Regions from separate parts of the Sphingomonas sp. CFBP 13603 genome, predicted to be linked through region 1. Evidence: riboswitches for the same ligand, from Rfam matches in the RefSeq annotation. Region 1 holds a riboswitch; each other region holds the start of a gene.
What was found. A riboswitch is a leader RNA that binds a small molecule or an ion and turns the genes downstream of it on or off. The one in region 1 is predicted to bind cobalamin.
Positions count from the first base shown of each region.

Region 2: another riboswitch for cobalamin. It lies ahead of IFR23_RS08970 (DUF1636 domain-containing protein); the one in region 1 lies ahead of cobW (cobalamin biosynthesis protein CobW).
Region 3: another riboswitch for cobalamin. It lies ahead of IFR23_RS14990 (TonB-dependent receptor plug domain-containing protein); the one in region 1 lies ahead of cobW (cobalamin biosynthesis protein CobW).

Region 1 covers NZ_JADBIA010000004.1:123,348-130,240, forward strand. Annotated here, with positions in the region: gene IFR23_RS08320 (HoxN/HupN/NixA family nickel/cobalt transporter) at 129-1,190, shown strand; cobalamin riboswitch at 1,363-1,572, shown strand; gene cobW (cobalamin biosynthesis protein CobW) at 1,672-2,721, shown strand; gene cobN (cobaltochelatase subunit CobN) at 2,730-5,963, shown strand; gene IFR23_RS08335 (cobalamin biosynthesis protein CobG) at 5,960-6,893, shown strand, end outside.
Region 2 covers NZ_JADBIA010000004.1:264,913-271,805, forward strand. Annotated here, with positions in the region: gene cobS (adenosylcobinamide-GDP ribazoletransferase) at 1-395, opposite strand, end outside; gene IFR23_RS08960 (histidine phosphatase family protein) at 392-964, opposite strand; gene cobT (nicotinate-nucleotide--dimethylbenzimidazole phosphoribosyltransferase) at 961-1,974, opposite strand; gene IFR23_RS08970 (DUF1636 domain-containing protein) at 1,971-2,378, opposite strand; cobalamin riboswitch at 2,550-2,743, opposite strand; gene cobO (cob(I)yrinic acid a,c-diamide adenosyltransferase) at 2,935-3,534, opposite strand; gene IFR23_RS08980 (NAD(P)/FAD-dependent oxidoreductase) at 3,595-5,211, shown strand; gene IFR23_RS08985 (peptidylprolyl isomerase) at 5,575-6,252, opposite strand; gene IFR23_RS08990 (UBP-type zinc finger domain-containing protein) at 6,647-6,893, opposite strand, start outside.
Region 3 covers NZ_JADBIA010000010.1:73,278-80,170, forward strand. Annotated here, with positions in the region: gene IFR23_RS14970 (SDR family NAD(P)-dependent oxidoreductase) at 1-285, opposite strand, end outside; gene IFR23_RS14975 (hypothetical protein) at 282-446, opposite strand; gene IFR23_RS14980 (DUF4126 domain-containing protein) at 445-909, shown strand; gene IFR23_RS14985 (TonB-dependent receptor) at 958-3,018, shown strand; cobalamin riboswitch at 3,071-3,286, shown strand; gene IFR23_RS14990 (TonB-dependent receptor plug domain-containing protein) at 3,403-5,301, shown strand; gene IFR23_RS14995 (ABC transporter substrate-binding protein) at 5,298-6,098, shown strand; gene IFR23_RS15000 (FecCD family ABC transporter permease) at 6,262-6,893, shown strand, end outside.

The DNA of each region.
Region 1 (6,893 bases):
TCTGAGCGACGACACGCGCGGCAGGGGCCGCACGGCGACGCGCGTCGGCTGCTCATGGCGTCCGGTCTTCGCGTGTCCCGGCCGCTCGCGGCAGGCCCCCGTCCTCGTCGGACGCCGGGGAGTTCTGCATGACGACTGCGACGATAGAGAGAACGATCGAGAGACCGACGCGCGCCGCCACCCGCAAGCGGATCGGCTGGATGTTCGCAGGCCTGATCATTGCCAACATCGCCGCCTGGGGCTGGGCGTTCTCGCTGTTCCACGCGCAACCGCTGATGCTGGGCACCGCGCTGCTCGCCTGGGGCCTGGGTCTGCGGCACGCCGTCGACGCGGATCACATCGCCGCGATCGACAACGTGACTCGCAAGCTCATGCAGGACGGCCAGCGGCCGATCGCGGTCGGCTTCTGGTTCGCGATCGGTCATTCGGGGATCGTGCTGATCGCCGCTGTCGCGATCGCGCTCACCGCCAGCGCGCTGTCGCAGTTCGAGGCGTTCAAACAGGTCGGCGGCGTCATCGCGACCGTCATTTCCGCCGTCTTCCTGTTCACGATCGCGGCGATGAACTTGATCATCCTGCGCTCGGTGTGGCGGACCTTCGGCCATGTCCGCAGTGGCGGCACCTATGTCGAGGAGGATCTCGACCTGCTGCTCGGCAACCGCGGCTTGCTCGCGCGGCTGTTCCGGCCGATGTTCCGGCTGGTCACGCGGAGCTGGCACATGGCGCCGCTCGGCTTCCTGTTCGGGCTGGGCTTCGACACGGCCACCGAGGTTGCGATCCTCGGCCTGTCCGCGAGCCAAGCCGCCGACGGCCTGTCGATCGGCACCGTCCTCGTTCTGCCCGTGCTGTTCGCGACTGGGATGGCGCTGGTCGATACCGCGGACGGGGTCGTCATGCTCGGCGCGTATGAGTGGGCGTTCGTGAAGCCGATCCGCAAACTCTATTACAACATCACCATCACGTTGATCTCGGCGATCGTCGCGATCGCGATCGGCGGGATCGAGACGCTCGCGCTGCTCGGATCGAAGCTGGGGCTGACCGGCGGCATCTGGGATCTGGCGGAGGCGCTCGGCGAGAATTTCAACGGCCTCGGCTTCGCGATCATCGGGCTGTTCGTGCTCTGCTGGGTGCTGAGCTTCGCGATCTACCGCTGGAAACGCTTCGACGAGATCGAAGTCGTGCACGGATAGCGCACCCCTCCGTCACCCCGGACTTGTTCCGGGGTCCACGGTTCCGCAAACTCATGGCTATCGAGCATGCGGATCCGTGGATGCCGGAACGAGCCCGGCATGACGTATGCAAAGACGCATTGGCAGTCCCCGCAAACTCATCTAGTTCACTTTCTGAGGGTCGGTTGCACCGAACCTCACAGATCGCGCCGGTGCCCTTCGGGGCTTGAATGGGAATGCGGTGCGGGAGTTCCTCCCAATGCCGCGGCTGTCCCTGCAACTGTAAGCGGTGAGCGAGACGCACACGCCCTTCACGCAAGGGCAGCCACTGGGGAAACCTGGGAAGGCGTACGTCGAGCCTCGACCCGTAAGCCAGGAGACCTGCCAGCGCTACGGTCGCTCTTGCTACGATCCAGGGGATGGTCGCGGCACGGTACTCCGTCTGAGCGACGAACGCGTGCGGCCCTATGGTCGTGCGTGCGTGTGCTTGCAGGAGAATATAATGTCCGATCGTTCGCCCAATTTGGCAAAGGTCCCCGTCACCATCGTCACCGGCTTCCTGGGTGCCGGCAAGACCACGCTCATCAGCCACCTGATCCGCAATGCGAACGGCCGCCGCCTCGCCGTCGTCGTCAACGAATTCGGCACGCTCGGCATCGACGGCGATATCCTCAAGGGCTGTGCGATCCCCGATTGCCCGGCCGAGAACGTGATCGAGCTGGCGAACGGCTGCATCTGCTGCACCGTGGCGGATGACTTCATCCCGACCGTCGAGGCTCTCCTCGCGCTCGACCCGCGCCCCGATCACATACTGATCGAGACGTCCGGGCTCGCGCTGCCCAAGCCGCTGCTGAAGGCGTTCGACTGGCCCGCGATCCGGTCGCGCATCACCGTCGACGGCGTCATCGCACTCGCCGATGCCGAGGCAGTCGCCGCCGGTCGCTTCGCCCCCGATGTCGCCGCGCTCGACGCGCAGCGCGCCGCCGACCCCAGCGTCGATCACGAGACGCCGCTGTCGGAGGTGTTCGAGGATCAGCTCGCCTGCGCCGATCTCGTGCTGCTGACCAAGGTCGATCTCGCCGGCCCCGAGGGCGTCGCGAAGGCACGCGCGGTGATCGCCGCCGAGTCCGCACGGCCGCTCCCGGTGATCGACCTCACCGACGGCATCATCGACCCCCGCGTGATCCTCGGCCTGAACGCCGCCGCCGAGGACGACATCGCCAGCCGCCCCTCGCATCACGACGGCGAGGACGATCACGAGCATGACGATTTCGACAGCGTCGTCGTCGAGCTTGGCGAGATCGCCGACCCTGCCGACCTCACCGCGAAGATAGAAGCGCTCGCCCGCGGTGCCGACATCCTCCGCGTGAAAGGCTATGCGGCCGTCACCGGCAAGCCGATGCGCCTGCTCGTTCAGGCAGTCGGTGCGCGGGTCCGTACTCAGTACGACCGCCCCTGGCGCGCAGGCGAACCGCGCCGCACGCAGTTGGTGGTGATCGCCGAGCACGACCGGATCGACGAGGCCCGCATCAAGGCCGCTCTGGACGGCTGAGGCCCACGATGCACGTCGTCTTCCGCGAGACTCACGGGCTGGAGGAAAGCACGGTCCCGCAGGACCTCGCCCAATCCCCCGCGGATCTCGTCGTCCTCTCCTTCTCCGACGGTGACCTCGGCGCGTTCGCCGCGGGTTGGAGACGTGCGGATGCGGCCGGAAGCCGACTGCCCTCGCTACGCCTCGCGAACCTGACCGCACTCCAGCATCCGCTCTCGGTCGACACCTATGTCGAGCAGACGCTGGCGGGCGCGAAAGGCATCCTGATCCGGCTGATCGGCGGGCGCTCGTACTGGAGCTACGGCCTGCAACAGGTCGAAAACCTCGCGCGGGAGAAGGGCATAGCGCTCGCCGTCCTCGCAGCGGACGGGCGCATCGACACGCGGCTCGACGCCGCCTCGACGATCCCGCTATCGACGCTCCGCCGTTTGGCCCATCTCTGCGACACCGGCGGCGCAGTCGCGGCGCAGGCGGCGCTAGCCCAGTTCGCGCTGGCCGCCGGCTGTTACGCTGGTCCCGTAACGGGCGTCCGCGCGATCGCCGATGTCGGCGGCTGGCAGCCACATGACGGCGTGACCTGCCCGGCCGCGTTCGCCCTGAACGCGACACGCCCCCGCATCCTGATCGTCTTCTACCGCTCATACCTGACCGCCGCGGACCTCGACCCGATCGAAGCGCTCCACGCCGAACTTTCCGCGCGAGGGTTCGACGTCATCGGCCTCTTCGCGCCTTCGCTCAAAGCCCCCGACGCAGCCGTCTGGCTGAGCCGCTGGGTCAATGCACTAGAACCCGCCGCAGTCGTAAACGCCACCGCCTTTTCCGCCCGCGGCGTCTCCGACACGACGCCTCTCGACGGCGCGAACGTGCCCGTCTTCCAGATCGCGCTAGCCACCTCCGACCGCGCCGCCTGGGCCGGTGCCACCCGAGGCCTGTCGCCCGCCGACTTGGCCATGCACGTCGTCCTCCCCGAAGTGGACGGTCGCCTCTTCGCCGGCGTCGCCAGCTTCAAGGAGAGCGCCGCCCGCGACGGCGACCTCGAATACACCCGCCGCGAACACCGCGCCGACCCGGCCCGCATCACCGCCATCGCCGCGCGCATCGAAGCCTGGACTAGCCTCGCCAGCAAGCCCGTCGCTGAGCACCGCCTCGCGATCGTCCTCTCGACCTACCCCGGCAAGGCATACCAGATGGCGCACGCCGTCGGTCTCGACGCGCTAGCCTCTACGCAAGCGATCCTCGCCGACCTCACGGACGCCGGCTACGCGATTACAGCCGACGCGGCGGACCTCGCTAGCGCTTACATTCACTGGCCGCTCTCCGAGTATCGCAACGCCATCGCGTACCTCCCAGAGGCCCTGCGTAAGGACCTTCAGGAAACCTGGGGCGATCCAACGGAAGACTTCACGTTCACCGCGATCGATCAGGGCGGCGCACTCGTCGCCCTTCAACCCGAACGCGGCCGAACCAAGCAACGCACGGAGGAATATCACGACCTCTCGCGTTGCCCCTGCCACGCCTATGTCGCCTTTTACCTCTGGCTCCACGCGCGGGGCACCGATGCGCTGGTCCATGTCGGCGCGCATGGCACGCTCGAATGGCTCCCCGGCAAGTCGGTTGCGCTGTCCGATGCCTGCTGGCCCGAGGCGCTCACCGGCGCGATGCCCGTCATCTACCCGTTCATCGTCAACGATCCCGGCGAGGCGGCGCAAGCCAAACGCCGCCTCGGTGCGGTCACGCTCGGCCACGTCCCGCCACCGCTGGAGCGCACGCGCACCGGTGCCGGCCTCGGCCGCCTCGAAGCGCTGCTTGACGAATTCTCCAACGCCGACGGCCTCGATCCGGCGCGCCGCGACCGCCTGCAACGCGACATCCGCGACGAAGCCACCGCCACCGGTCTCGCCGCAACGCTGGGCCTCGACGACGCACAGTCCCAAGCCGACGCGATTACCCGCATCGACACCTTCGTCTGCGACGTGAAGGAGAGCCAGTATGGCGACGGCCTCCACATCTACGGCCGCGGCGAACACGGCGCAGCGGAACGCGCGGGTCTTCTGTCGGCGCTCCAAGGCAAACGCGTCGCGTCCGGCCCGTCCGGCTCCCCGTGGCGAGGCCGCGCCGACGTCCTCCCGACCGGCCGCAACCTCTACACCACCGACCCTCGCGCGGTCCCGTCGCGCGCCGCCCATACTCAGGGCGTGAAGCTCGCCGACGAACTCATTCGCCGCCATTTGCAGGATCACGGCGATTACCCTCGCACCCTCGTCGTCGACCTATGGGCCTCCGCCACGATGCGGACCGCGGGCGAGGAGTTCGCGATGGCGCTCCATCTGCTCGGCGCGGAACCGGTGTGGGACATGCAATCCGACCGCGTGACGGGTGTCGAGATCCTGCCACTGGCGAACTTCGACCGCCCCCGCATCGACGTCACGCTGCGCGTGTCGGGCCTGTTCCGCGACGCCTTCCCGACGCTTTGCACAATGTTCGGCCAGACTGTCCGGGCCCTCGCCACACGCGACGAACCGCAGGACTGGAACCCGTTCGTCGGCAAGCCCTCCACCGCCCGCGTCTACGGTCCCGAACCCGGCCGCTACGGCCTGAGCATGGGCGACGCCGCCGAAACCTACACGCCCGCAGCGCGCCTGACGGCCGGCCAAGCTTGGCTGTCCGCCTCCAGCCACGTCCTCGACGACGGCCAAGACAGTTTCGATCCCACCGGCATCCGCGAGCGTGTCGCCGCCGCGGATGCTTTCGTCCACGTCCAGGACCTGCCCGAGACCGACCTCCTGCTCGCCGCAGATTACGCCGCGCACGAGGCCGGCTTCGCCGCCGCGCAATCGGTCGCAGGGGGCAGCGCCACGCTCTACCATCTGGACGCGCGCGATCCGAACCAGGCCAAGGCCCGCCCGCTCAACGAGGAGATAGCCCGCGTCGTCCACGCCCGCGCGGCAAACCCGGCCTGGGTCGACGGCATGATGCGGCACGGCTTCCGTGGCGGCGCGGAGATCGCCGCCACGCTTGATCACCTCGGCGCCTTCACGCACCTCGCCAGCGCGGTTCGTCCCGAACTGATCGATCTCTATTACGACGCGACGCTGGGCCGCGACGACGTCCACGCCTTCCTCGCCAATGCCAACCCGGGCGCGCTCGCGGCGATGAAGGCGCGGTTCGCCGCCCTCCACGCCGCCGATCTCTGGCCGACCCGTCGCAACTCGATCCTCGCGAGCCTGGACTTGCCGATTTGACCCCGCCGGTTACCAACGGCGTCGTCAAAGGCTGGTGCCCCGACGCCTGGCGTCCGATGATGGCCGGCGATGGACTGCTGGTCCGTGTAAGGCCACCGCTTGGCCGTCTAACGCGCGCCCAGGCACTTGGCGTCTGCGAAGCGGCGACAAGGCACGGCAACGGTCAGATCGACGCCACCACCCGCGCCAACCTCCAGATCCGCGGCGTCCGGGAGGATAGCTGGCGCCCGCTGATCGACGCGCTTCTCGACCTCGCCCTGATCGAGTCCGACCCGGTCCGAGAAGCGCGCGCCAACATTCTGGTCGCTGCCGAATGGTGCGTGGGCGACGATACCCACCGCATCGCCGAAGACTTGCGCGCCCGCCTCGCGGAACTACCGGACCTCCCCGGCAAAGTCGGCTTCGCGGTCGACGCTGGCCCGACGCCCGTACTCAGAGACGCCTCAGCAGACTTCCGCATCGAACCTGCTGCAACCGGCCAATTGATCCTCCGTGCGGATGGCCGCTCCAACGGCATACCGCTATCGCCCGGTACCGAAGTCGACCGGCTGATCGCGCTCGCGCACTGGTTCGTCGAAAGCGGTGGCCGCGCCAATAAACGCATGGCACGCCACCACGCGCCGCTCCCCGATTGGGCGACCGCGACGACACCCCCCGCATTCGCAGCCACGGCGCTCAAGTCCGGTCCGCATCCGATAGGCATGGCGCTCGGCCTGCCATTCGGTCGTATCGCAGCGCCAGCCCTGACGCGCTTGCTCGAAGCCGAAGCCATCCGCGCCATCCGCATGACGCCGTGGCATGTCGTGATCTGTGAGACAGACGCGCCGTTCCAGGCCAACCCGGCCGAGTTCATCACCGACCCATCTTCGCCGTTCCTGCACGCCGACGCCTGCGTGGGCGCACCGGCCTGCCAGCAAGCCACCGTCGAAA
Region 2 (6,893 bases), 140 kb from region 1:
CAGCCTGCCATCCCGACCGCATGCAGCAGCACCAGCTTGGCGATCATCTGGCTGACGATCGCGACGACGCCGAAGCTGCCGATATGCGGATCCGCCATCACGGCGAGTAACCGCGTCCGATCGCCGTGCGCCGCGCCCAGGCCGTCGGCGAGGTCAGCCAGCCCGTCGAGATGCAGAGCGCCGGTGATCGCGACCCACGTCAGTAGCGCAGCGCAGGCGCCCGTCCACGGATCGATCAGCGCGCCAAGCCATCCGGCCACCGCGACCATCACGCCGACTGCCAACCCGACGATCGGGTAGAAGCGTATCGCCTCGGCAAAACCGCTCGGCCCGACGGTCACGCGCGGCATCGGCAGGCGCGTCAGGAAGCCGAACGCTACGATCAGCCGCCTCATGTCGCGAGCCCGACGATCTGGACGGTCCGCTCGTCTCCAGGCCAGATCCGCAGCGACACGAGCGACGCATAGGGCAGGTCGAACGCCCAGATCTGTCGTCGATCGAACCCGCACAGATCCGCGAGCGCCGCGCGGATCGCGCCGCCATGCGTGACGATTAGCGTCGCCGCCGGGGGCACATCGGCAAGCGCATCGTGCACGCGGCCTTGGAGCGCAGACCAGCGCTCCCCGCCCGGTGGAGGCGCCGCGTCTGGATCGTCATAAAACTGCGCCAACGCCGTCGGATCGACCTCCGCGGGCTCGAGCCCATCCCAGGCCCCGAAATCGAGCTCGCGCCACCGCGGGTCGACATCGACCTCGATCGCCCGAGAGGCGGCGATCGCCCGCGCACAGTCGCGTGTCCGGGCAAGGTCCGACGTCACGATGCGCGCGACGTCGAGCGTCGCCGCCCGTGCCAGACAGGCGGCAATGCCCTGAACCGTCACCGATGCGTCGGTCCGTCCGAGCAGCAGCCCTTCTCGTGTCGGTGCGCCATGCCGCATCAGGTACAGCATGTGCGAGCCGGTCACGCGACCGAGACCCCCGCCTCGGCAAATGTCGCCATCTCGTCATGCGCCGCCAGCGCCGCGCGAACGAGCAACGTCGCAGTCGCCGCGCCGCTTCCCTCGCCGAGCCGCATGCCCAGCGACAACAGGGGATCGAGACCCAATGCCCGCAACAGGCGCGCATGACCCGGCTCGGCCGACACGTGGCCGGCAAGACAGTGTGCGAGGATATCCGGGCACGCAGCGGCGATCGGCGCGACCGCGGCACAGCATATGAAGCCATCGAACATGACGGGTACGCCAGCGAGGCGCGCCGCGAGGACCGCGCCTGCGATCGCCGCAAGTTCGCGACCGCCAAGCCTGCGTAGCGTCTCGAACGGGGTGGTCAGTGCGTCCCGGTGCAGCGCCAGCCCGGCCTCCACGGTCGCGATCTTGCGGGCCATGCCGTCGTCGTCGACTCCCGTACCGGGCCCGACCCAGTCGCGTGCCGATCCATCGAAGCTGGCGAGGCACAGCGCGGCGGCCGAGGTCGAGTTGCCGATCCCCATTTCGCCGAGCACGATCAGGTCGGGCGCATCCGCAACGACGGCGGCGCCCGCGTTGATCGCGGCGAGACATTCCTCCTCCGACATCGCCGGGGCGACGGTGAAATCGATCGTCGGCCGGTCGAGGTCGAGCGGGACGACTCTGAGATCGAGCCCCGCCGCGCGCGACAGCGCGTTGATCGCCGCGCCGCCATGCTCGAAATTGGCCACCATCTGCGCCGTGACGGAGGCCGGAAACGCACTGACGCCGCGATCGACGATGCCGTGATTACCCGCAAAGATCACCACCCGGCCGCGATCGAGCCGCGGGCGTTCATGGCCCTGCCAGCCGGCCATGAAGACGGCAATCTCTTCCAACCGCCCGAGCGAACCCGGCGGTTTGGTGAGTTGCCCCTGACGCGCCACCGCCGCCGATCGGGCGGCTTCGTCCGGCTGCGGCAACGCGCGCAAGGATGACAGAAATGCTCCGGCCGTCGAAAAGAAGGTCATTCCACGACGAACCCGGCGGGCGGCGTGCGCGTGATGAAGTGGCCCTTCACCCCCTGCGGCCATTGCTTGAACGGCACCTGCCCGAACGCGCTCTCGCCGTAGAGCCGCGCGTAATCGAGGATCGCACGCGCGGCGTCTTCGGTCGGCTCGAATCTGCCGAGCACATAGCCAACCTTGGCGGGCGCGCGGAGGTGGATCGTGCAGAAATCCTGGCACGCGAACAGGCACGGCATCTCCTGCACCGCGACGTCGGCATAAGCCGGATCGCTCGCCTGCACCGCCTTCAGCGCGCTGACCAGCCGCGCGCCGCCGCGTTGGCCGTGCTCGTCGTCGCGCGCATCGGTGGAATGGCGGCACGTATTGCACGCGACTACCGCGACGCCGTCTTCGACCGGCTTCAGCATGTCCGTTCCCGGACGATCTCGGAACGATGTGAACTTGGCATAGAAACCCCTTCGGACAGTCGGTCTCGCACGACGCGAAGGGCGAAGGTGCATGCCTCCAGCCTCCGCGCAACGCGAAGCGATGTCGTCGCTCGGGGTGTTACCCGTCCGTTCGGCGCACCCTGGCCGGACGAAAGACGACCGCGACGGGCAGGTCTCCTGGCTCGCGGGTCAACGCCGTCCGCGCCGCCTTCTCGGGAACATCCCAATGGCATGAGGCACGATGGCTCGCCGCGTACAGTTGCAGGGGCAGCCGGGTGTTTCCCGTTCCCATTTTCATCCCCCTCCGCGCGAGCATCGGGGGAACCTGTCGCGGGGGCAGCGATAGGCGGGAGGTGGAGACGACGCAAGACACGGCTACGTCGGTTAGAAGTCCGCCAGCCATCCCCACGCGCTCCCGTCATCCTGACGAAAGTCAGGATCCAGGGTAACGGGAGGTGGCCTTCGTGGCTCTGGATCCTGACTTTCGTCAGGATGACGGACGGTGGTTTCATTGGGTCGTAGAGTACGAAGCCGCCTAGAACTCCACGCCCGCCTGCGCCTTCACCCCCGACCGGAACGGATGCTTCACCTGCGTCATCTCGGTTACCAGGTCCGCCATCTCGATCAGCGCGTCCGGCGCGTTCCGCCCGGTCACCACGACATGCGTCATCTCGGGCTTCTCGGCTAACACGGCCAGCACCTCGTCGACCAGCAGATACTCATACCGCAACACGATATTGAGTTCATCCGCGACCACCATCGCGTACGACGGGTCGGCAATCATCCGCCTGACCTCGTCCCACGCCTCGCGCGCCACCGCGATGTCGCGCGCGCGATCCTGCGTGTCCCAGGTAAAGCCCTCCCCCATCGGCTTGAACTCGCATAGGTCCGGGAACGCATCGAAAACCGCCTTCTCGCCGGTCGTCATCGCGCCCTTGACGAACTGTACCACGCCAACCTTGCGCCCATGTCCGATCATCCGCACCGCCATGCCGAACGCGGCGGTCGACTTGCCCTTGCCCTTGCCGGTGTGGACGATGATCAGGCCCTTCTCGATCGTCTTGCTCGCGACGATCCGGTCGTGGACCTCCTTGCGCTTGGCGCTCTTGGCATTCTGCTCGTCGTCGGTCCGCATGATCAAGTCCTCTCGTCCTCCCGATGGCGGATCGCGCCGCGCGGCGCTAGAGCGACCGACATGCTCCGCCTCACCGACCTCAAGCTCCCGCTCAACCACGCCGACGAAGCGCTGCCCGCCGCGATCCGCGATCGCCTGCGCGTCACCCCGCGCGACCTGATCCGCTACACCATCGCGAGGCGCGCGCACGATGCCCGCGACAAGATGGACATCCAGCTCGTCTATTCGGTCGACGTCACGCTGAAAAACGAGGACGCCGTCCTCACGCGTTTCCGCAAGGATCGCCACGTCCAGCGCACCCCCGACACGGGATATCGCTTCGTCACCAAGGGCGGCACGAGCTATACCGGCCCCCGACCGGTGGTCGTCGGCGCAGGGCCATGTGGCCTGTTCGCCGGCCTGATCCTAGCGCAGATGGGCTTCCGCCCGATCATCCTCGACCGCGGCAAGGTCGTCCGCGAACGCACCAAGGACACCTGGGGCTTGTGGCGCAAAAGCGTCCTCAACCCCGAATCCAACGTTCAGTTCGGCGAGGGCGGCGCCGGCACCTTCTCCGACGGCAAGCTCTGGAGCCAGATCAAGGACCCGCGCCATCTTGGCCGCAAAGTCCTGACCGAGTTCGTAAAAGCCGGTGCGCCGCCCGAAATCCTGACCGAAGCGCACCCGCATATCGGCACCTTCCGCCTCGTCACGATGGTCGAGAGCATGCGCGAGACGATCGAGGCGCTCGGCGGCGAATACCGCTTCTCGACGCGCGTCGATGGTCTCGACATCGTCGACGAGGCCGGCACCCGCCAACTCCGCGGGCTTCACCTGAGCACCGGCGACTATCTCGAAGCCAACCACGTCGTCTTCGCGGTCGGCCACAGCGCCCGCGACACGTTCGAGATGCTCCATGCCAAGGGTGTCCACGTCGAAGCGAAGCCGTTCTCGATCGGTGTCCGCATCGAGCATCCGCAGTCGTGGATCGACGAAGCCCGGTTCGGCCCCTGCGCCGGTCACCCGGATCTCGGCGCGGCGGCGTACAGCCTGTCGCATCACTGCAAGAACGGGCGAACCGTCTATAGCTTCTGCATGTGCCCAGGCGGCACCGTCGTCGCCGCGACCTCCGAGGAAGGCCGCGTCGCGACCAACGGGATGAGCCAATATTCGCGCAACGAACGCAACGCGAACTCGGGGATCGTCATCGGCATCGACCCCGAGCGCGACTATCCCGGCCACCCGCTCGCCGGGATCGAACTGCAACGCTACTGGGAATCGCGGGCGTATGTGGCCGGGGGTTCGAACTACAAGGCACCCGCGCAACGCATCGGCGACCTGCTCGCTGGGCGGGCGTCGACTGCGCTCGGCTCGGTGATCCCGTCGTACAAGCCGGGCGTGCACATGACCGACCTGTCGGAATGCCTGCCCGAGTTCGCAATCACCGCGCTGCGGGAAGCTTTGCCCGCGTTCGGGCGCGAGATTCCCGGCTACGATCATCCCGACGCAGTGCTGACCGGGGTCGAGACGCGGACCTCGTCGCCGGTGAGGATCACACGGGGCGACGATTTCGTGAGCCTCAATACGGCGGGGCTTTTCCCGGCTGGCGAAGGCGCTGGCTATGCGGGGGGTATTCTTTCCGCGGCGGTCGACGGGATCAAGGTCGCGGAAGCGGTTGCGTTGAGCCTCACTGCTTAAGCCGTTTCGTTCCCCCGCGAAGGCGGGGGTCCAGGAGCCAAGAATACCTGCGTTCGTTACCCTGGGCTCCCACCTTCGCGGGAGAACAGAGGGTTGTGACAACTGATTCAGGGGTCTGCGGGGACCAGTTTCCACAACACCACCCCGGCGGAGGCCGGGGCCCGGTTGGGGGACGTTACTGACCTAAAGGCAAACTGCCATCATTTTGAGCTTTCCAATTGAACCCCGGCTTTCGCCGGGGTGGTGCAAAACTCGATGGCGACTACCTTTGCGCCATAAGCGTATGAGGGAAACGCCACTACCCTGACCAAACTGACAAACGTTCGAAGCAACATTAGTCGATGTGCAGCCCCCTCCAGCCCCTCACCTCCGCCGTTGCGGCCCAGTTTCGATCAACCACGCCCGCGGCAGCCCGGTCGGCTTCGCCACCCCGTCCAGACGCCGCGCACTCACCAGAGCGACCCGCTTCAGGATCATCTGGTCCTTGAACGCATCCATCCCGCCACCAGTCGGCTTGGCGAGGATGCGCTTCACCACGTCCATCCCTGCGACGACATGCCCGAACGCGGCATAGCCCGGATACCCCGCGCGCGCGTCCATCGCCGGCGCCGGCCCGATCGTGATAAAGAAATTCCCCCCAGCCGACGCCGGCGTCATCCCGCGCGCCATCGAGATCGTGCCATCGAGATGCTTGATGCCGGTCATCGCGGTGGTCTCGAGCGGAAACGGCGGTAGTATCCGCCGCGCGTCGGTGCGGATGCCCGCCTGGATAAAGCCGAGCTTCGGCCCGGACTTCTGGCGGCTCGCGCGGTAGAAATCGGTGCCGTCGAACCGACCGTCATCGACATAGGCGAGGAAATTAGCGGTCGTCTTCGGTGCGTGGCGGGCGTCGAGCGCCAGCAGGATCGGCCCCTCGGAGGTGACGATGCGGACGCGGACAAGGCCGGGCTTCGGTCCCGGTTCAGCACGCTGAACCTGCCGCCTTGCCGGCTGCGCCGTTCCCGCGGACGCCAAGGCCGCAATAGCTACGAAGCCGATCATCAAACGCCGCATTTCGATCACTCACGCCTTTACCGATTGGCGGCGGCTACCTGTCCGCCTGCGGAGAGGCAAGCGTGGAGGGGTGTCTAGTGACGTGGAGTAGACCGGTGATCACCGTTGGTACCAACGTCAGTTTTGCACCGCTCAGCATGCACCAGCGAGCGCTTCGGCCTAGTTCCATTCTTCCGAGTAGGCACCACCCCGGCGGAGGCCGGGGGCCAGTTGGGGAACGTCGGTGATGTAGGTTTGCGTTTTGTCACTCAGGCCATGCCAACTGGGCCCCGGCCTCCGCCGGGGAGGTGTGTTGGTGGAGGTCGTCAGGTCTCGCCCGCACGGCTTGAGGACGCCAAGTCGTACCTATCGGCATAGTTGAGAGAGCGGCATTCCCGCCCCCTCAAACATAACGCGGGATCGGCCCAACCTGCGGCGTCTGGTCCGGCAGGTCCACCATCGTTTCGTCCACGAAGCACCAGCCCCAGCCTTCCGGCGGGTCATAGCCCTCGATAATCGGATGCCGTGTCGCGTGGAAGTGTCCGGTCGCGTGGCGGTGCGGGGAGTCGTCGCAACAGCCGACATGACCGCATTCCCGGCACAGCCGCAGATGCACCCATTCGCTGCCGATCCGGAGGCACTCCTCGCAT
Region 3 (6,893 bases), on a different contig from region 1:
CTTGCCGAGATGGTCGACGCCGGCGTCGTTGACGAGCACGTCGATGCGGCCGAACTTGTCGATCGCGTGTGCCACCAGCGCCTCGCAGGCGGTCATGTCGGAGACGTCGGTTTCGAGCGTTCCGACGGTCGTGCCGTCGAGGCTGGCGGCGACCTTCGCGAGGCCGTCCGTGTCCTTGTCGCCGAGTACGAGCGTCGCGCCTTCCGCGGCGAAACGACGCGCGGCGCCTTCGCCGATGCCGGAGGCGGCGCCGGTGATCACCACGATCTTGTCATCGAATCTCATCGATCTGTGTCCTGAAGCTTTGGGGAGATACCGCGATGAACGACCGACATGCGTCCGGGTTTCCCTGCTGAATCAAAGGGATCGCCGGTCGGTCCCAGCGACGGACCCCGGTTGAGCTTGCACGCGTTGATGCGCTCGAACCTGTTTTCGGAGATCATCATGCTCGCATCCTTCCTGATGGGCCTCGTCGGTGGCCAGCGCGCGATGACGCCGCTCGCCGCGGTCGCCATCGCCGCCGCTCGCGACGAACTGCCTGCCGACAATGGTGCGCCGAAGCTGCTGTCGCATCCCATCGTCGCCGCAGGTGCGCTGGCACTCGCGATCGGCGAGATGGCGGGGGACAAGCAGAAGACCGCGCCCGACCGGATCGTCGCGATCGGCCTGGCCGCGCGGTTCGTCACGTCGGCGATCGCGGGGGCTTCGCTCGTCCCGCGGCGGCAGCGGTGGATCGGCGCCGCGGTGGGTGGACTGACGGCGGTCGCGGCATCCTATCCCGGCTGGCGTGCGCGAATGGCGGCGATGTCGCAGTACGGCCAGACACCGACGGGGTTCGTCGAGGATGCGGTGGTTCTTGCCAGCGCGGCGGCGATCGCGCGCAATGCGGCGAAGCTCGGCGCAGCCTGACGTCGGAGGTGTATTCCGGGCGGGCGGAAAAGCTGCCATGCGGTGGTAATGATCCGTATCTCATTCTCTACGCTCGCCTTCGTGTTGATCTCGTCCGGGAGCGCGATTGCGCAGACAAGTGTCGCGGCCGACCAGCCGGCTGAGATCGTCGTCACCGGGCGCGGGCTTGCCGATGCGCCCGGCGATCGTGCGTACGACGTCGTCACGATCGATCGCGCGCGGATCCAGGCGAATGCGAGCAATCGGCTGGAGAGCGTGCTGGCCGATGTCGCGGGGCTCCAGCAGTTTCGTCGGTCGGATTCGCGCAGCGCCAACCCGACCAGCCAGGGGATTTCGTTGCGCGGGATCGGTGGCAATGCGTCGAGCCGTGCGCTGCTGATCTTCGACGGCGTGCCGCAGGCGGATCCGTTCGGCGGCTGGGTCGCGTTTCCGGCGTATGCGACGGAAAGGCTCGGGCGCATCCGCGTCACGCGCGGCGGCGGTAGCGGGTATCAGGGGCCGGGCGCGCTGGCCGGGACGGTCGAGCTCGAAAGCGCGACGCCGGACCAAGCGGCGCCTTTCCAGGGCAACGTTGCGTATGGCAGCCGGGATTCGGTCGATGCCCAGGGGTATGCCGCACTGGTGCGCGGGTCGGGGTTTGCGACCCTGTCCGGCGCTTACGCGCGCGGGGATGGCTTCACGCCGACCGTCGAGGAAAGCCGGGGGATCGTCGATCGCGCCGCGCCGTACGAGCAGGCGTCGGGCGCGCTGCGGACCGTCGTCGGGATCGGTGCGAAGACCGAATTGCAGATGAATGCGAGCGCATTCACCGATCGGCGCGACCGGGGCAGCGACTTCACCGACAACAAGAGCGAAGGCGCGGATGCGAGCGTCCGGCTGGTCGGGCGCGGGCGTTGGGGATATTCGGCGCTGGCGTATCTGCAGACGCGCGCGTTCGCGAGCAGCTTCAACAGCATCAATGCCGCGCGGACGACCGCAATCCAGTCGCTCAACCAGTATAATACGCCCGCGACGGGGCTGGGGGGACGGATCGAGATCCTCCCGCCGCTGGGCGAGAGCATCGCGCTTCGCCTGGGAGCGGATGTTCGCGATGTCAGCGGGAAGACGCAGGAGCTGTACACGTTCGTCAACGCAGCGCCGACGCGGCGGCGCGAGGCCGGCGGGAGCACGACGACGACTGGCGTGTTCGCGGATGGGAGCCTCGTCGCGGGCGACTTCACGTTCAGCCTGGGTGGCCGGGTCGACTGGTGGTCGATCGACGGTGGCTATCTGTCCGAACGGCCGCTCGCGGGCGGCGCGGCGCTGACCAATCTGCGCTATGCGGATCGCGACGGCAGCGAGACGACCGGCCGGGCGGGCGTAGCGTATCAACCGGTCGAGGCGATCACGCTGCGGGCGGCCGGGTATCGCGGGTGGCGATTGCCGACGCTCAACGAACTGTATCGACCATTCCGCGTCGGCAACGATGCGACCGCGGCGAACGCGCTGCTGTCGCCGGAGCGGCTGACCGGGGTCGAGGGCGGTGTCACGCTGACGCCTGCTCCGGGCGTGAGCATCGCCGCGACGTATTTCTACAACCGGCTGAAGGATGCGGTGGCCAACGTCACGACGACCAACCCGCCGCAGGTGTTGCCGGGGGTGACGACCTACCGCGTTCGCCAGAACCTCGACGCGATCCGCGCGCACGGGTTCGAGCTGGATGCGGCGTATCGGCCGGGTCCGTTTGGCGTGCAGGCATCGTGGTCGCATACGAATTCGAAGGTCGAGGGGTCGGGGATCACGGCTGCTCTGGACGGTTTGCGTCCGGCGCAGACCCCGCGCGATCAGGTTTCGGGGACGATCGACTGGCGACACGACGCGGCAGCGCTGTCGCTGACCGTGCGCCATATCGGCCGGCAGTTCGATGACGACCAGAACACGCGGGTGCTCGATCCGGCGACGACGCTGGACGCGTATGCGGCGTTGCCGATCCTGCGCTCGCTGGTCGCCGAGGTGCGCGGGGAGAATTTGTTCAACGAGCGCGTCGAGGCAGGGATCAGCGGCGCGAACATCGTCGAGCGCGCCACGCCGCGAACGATCTGGGTGGGGCTGCGGTACGGCGGGCGGTGAGCGCCGATCGTCTCCAGGTGTCTCTGCGTTGACCCGTGTCTGGCGCACGACTAATGCCGCCAACGTGAAGGGTTCCCGGCGACGGGATCAAAAGGGAAGTCGGTGCGCGGGCCGGGTCGTCACGATCCAAATCCGCAAGACCGGCGCTGTACCCGCAACTGTGACCGGATAGCGGCCACCCCGATATGCCACTGGGTCTCGACCTGGGAAGGCGGGGTGGGCGCGGCGACCCGGAAGCCAGGAGACCTGCCTCTCACGGTCGATCCACTGCGCGGGCGGGTGTCCGGCGCGGACGAGTGCTCCGGTCATGCCGGGTTTCCTCGAGCGAGAGACGTCTGGCCGCCCGGCGAATGGTCGCTGGCGGTTCCGTTTAGGACGCAGCCGATGACGAAATTCTTCCTTCTCCTGAGTGCCGCGGCGATCGCATCGCCCGCCTATGCGCAGGACATTCCCGACTTCGACGCCCCCGAAGTCGTCGTCACCGCGACCCGCGCGGCGCAACCGCTGAGCGAGATCGGCCAGGCCGTGACCGTGATCGACCGCGCCGAGATCGAGCGCCGCCAGACCACCGTCGTGTCCGATCTGCTCGCGACCACGCCGGGCATTACCGTCACGCGCAACGGTACGGTCGGCGCGCTGACCAGCGTTCGCATCCGCGGTGCCGAGGCGGACCAGACGCTCGTCGTGATCGATGGCGTGCGCGTCAACGACCCCTCGTCGACCGGGGGCGGCTTCAACTTCGGCAACCTGCTGTCGAGCTCGGTCGAGCGCATCGAGATATTGCGCGGGCCGAACTCGGTGCCTTGGGGCAGCCAGGCGATTGGGGGCGTCGTCAACATCATCACAGCCGCGCCGACCGAGGGCGTGCAAGCGCGCGCCAACGCCGAGTACGGCTATGCCGACAGCGTGTTCGCGAGCGCGGGCGTCTCGGGCAAGTCGGGGCCGGTGTCCGGATCGCTGACCGGCGGCTATCTGCGCACCGACGGTATCTCGTCCGCAGCCAGCGGCACGGAGCGCGACGGCTATCGCCAATATGGCGCAACCGGGCGGGTGGGCGTCGAGTTCGCGCCGGGCATCGGCCTGGACCTGCGCGGCTATTTCGCGGACAGCAAAGTCGAGATCGACGACGGTTTTGACCCGAACACGTTCGTGGTCGCCGACAGTCTCGCCTACGCCACCACGCAAGAGCTTTACGGCTATGCGGGCCTACATGCGAACCTCGCGGACGGTCGGTTCAACAACCGCGTGGCGTTCACGATCGCCGATATCAACCGCGACAACTTCACCCAGCCCGGTGGCGACATATCGTTCATTGGCCGTGGCCGTAGCGAGCGCTATGAATATCAGGGCGACTTCCGCCCGCTCGACCAGGTGCGCGTCGTCGCAGGTGTCGAGCGCGAGAACAGTCGTTTCAACGACGGCTTCACGTTTGCAGATACCGGCATCACCAGCGTGTACGGCCAGCTGATCGTCAAGCCGCTCGATATCCTCACGGTCACCGGCGGCGTCCGCAACGACGACCACGACGATTTCGGCAGCCACACGACGTTCGGCGCCAACGCAGCGTTGGCATTGCGGACCGGCACCACCGTCCGCGCGAGCTATGGCGAGGGCTTCAAGGCACCGACCTTGTACCAGCTGTTCTCCGACTACGGGAACCGTGGCCTCGATCCGGAGACGGCACGCAACTTCGACGTTGGCGTCGAACAGGCGTTTCTCGGCAACCGGGCGCGCGTCGCGGTGACCTATTTCAATCGCCGCACGCGCAACCAGATCGACTTCCGCGATTGCAGCCCGGCCGAGCTGGCGACGCCCGGTTCGATCTGCGCCAACCGTCCGTTCGGCGTTTACGACAACGTCGCGCGGGCCGAAGCGGATGGCGTCGAATTCACGCTCGCGCTGCGCCCGGTCGACGCGCTGACGCTGACCGCCAACTACAGCTATATCGACACCGAGAACCGCTCGATCGGGGACAATTTCGGCAATGTTCTGGCACGTCGCCCAAAGCAGACCGCGAGCGTCGATGCCGATTATCGGTTCGCGTTCGGACTGTCCGTCGGCGGCACCGTGACGATGGTCGGCGACAGCTTCGACGAGGCGAGCAATACCACGCGGCTCGACGGCTATGCGCTGGCCGGCGTCCGTGCGGAACTGCCGATCGGCGAGCGGTTCGCGGTCTATGGCCGCGTCGATAATCTGACCGACTCGCGGTACGAGACGATTGCCGGCTACGGCAATTACGGCCGCGCGGCCTATGGCGGCGTGCGGTTGCGCCTGAAGTGAGGCGCGGGGCGATCCTCCTCGCGCTCCTGATCGGGGGCTGCGCCAAGCCCCCCGGCGCGGGAGTAGGCGGGGGGATCGTCTCGACCAATCCGTGCGCGGATTCGGTGCTGGTCCGCATCCTGCCGCCCGCAAAGATGGCCGCGATCAGCCATTATTCGCAGGATCCCTCCGCAACCTCGATCCCGATCGCTGTCGCGCGTAGGTTTCGCGGGATCGCCGGGACCGCAGAGGAGGTGATCGCGCTCCACCCCGATCTGGTCATCGCTAGCACCTACACGCCCCCCGCGACGCAGGCGGCCTATGCGCGGGCCGGTTTGAAGACGCTGCTGATCGGCATCCCCGACTCGATCGCGGAGAGCCAGGCGCAGGTCACGCAGATCGCCGAGGCTGCCGGTGCGCCGATGGGCGGCGCGCGAATCAACGCTGAGATCGACCGCGCGGTGTCGCGCCGGAGCCGCAAGGATGGCGCTTCGCCGAGCGCGTTGCTCTATATCAGCGGCGATCTCGCGACCGGGGGGAGCACGTTGCTGAACGACATGATGACGCGCGTCGGCTTCCGCAACGCCGCCGCGAGCTACGGCCTGACGCATACCGGCACGCTGTCAGCCGAAACGATCGTGACGCAGCCCCCCGCCGTCGTGATCGCTTCCGAACGAAAAAGCCGCGGCACCGCGCTGCGCCACCGCTTGTTGCCGAACACGCCGCAAGCCGTCTTCCCGCGCGTCCTGGTCAATTGCGGTGGGCCGACGATCCCGCCTGCGCTCGAACGCCTTGCCGCGATCCGGGCGGGGCTGTGATGCTGCACGCATACCAAAACCACCCCGGCGAAGGCCGGGGCCCAATTGGAATGGCCGAAGTAACGGAGTGCCGCGCATCGTCACGACCGTCCTCCAATTGGGCCCCGGCCTCCGCCGGGGTGGCGGTCGTGGCGGTGGTCGGTATGGGCGAGGCGGCGTTTTGATGACCCGCACCCTCAAGCTCGTCGCCCTCGGTCTGCTCGTGATCCTCCTGTTCGGCCTGTCGCTCGGCTGCGGGAAAGTCTGGGTGCCGGCCTCCGCCTGGTTCTCGACCGACCCGCGCTGGTGGATCATCCTCGAACTGCGCCTCCCACGTGCAGTCCTCGGGCTAGCGCTCGGCGCCACGCTCGGCCTGTCGGGCGCGGTGCTGCAAGGCTATCTCCGCAATCCGCTCGCCGACCCCGCCGTCGTCGGCGTGTCGTCGGTCGCAGCCCTCGCAGCAGTCGCGGCAATCGTGTTCGGGCTCGGCTCCGGCCCCGCGATCTTCGCGGCGGCGATGCTGGGGGCAGGCGGCGCGGTCGCGTTGCTCGCCGCGCTGACATGGCGGTCGCCGAGCGCGATCACCTTCATCCTCGCGGGTACGGTGCTGTCGAGCCTCGCCGGCGCGCTGACCGCGTTCCTGATCTCGATCGCGCCGAACCCCTATGCGGTCGCCGAGGTGATCGACTGGATCATGGGCGCGCTGACCGATCGCGGTTGGGACGACGTGACGCTCGCGCTCCCGCCGATGGCGGTCGGCGCGGCGCTGCTGATGCTCACCGGCCGCTCGCTCGACGCGCTGGCGCTGGGCGAGGC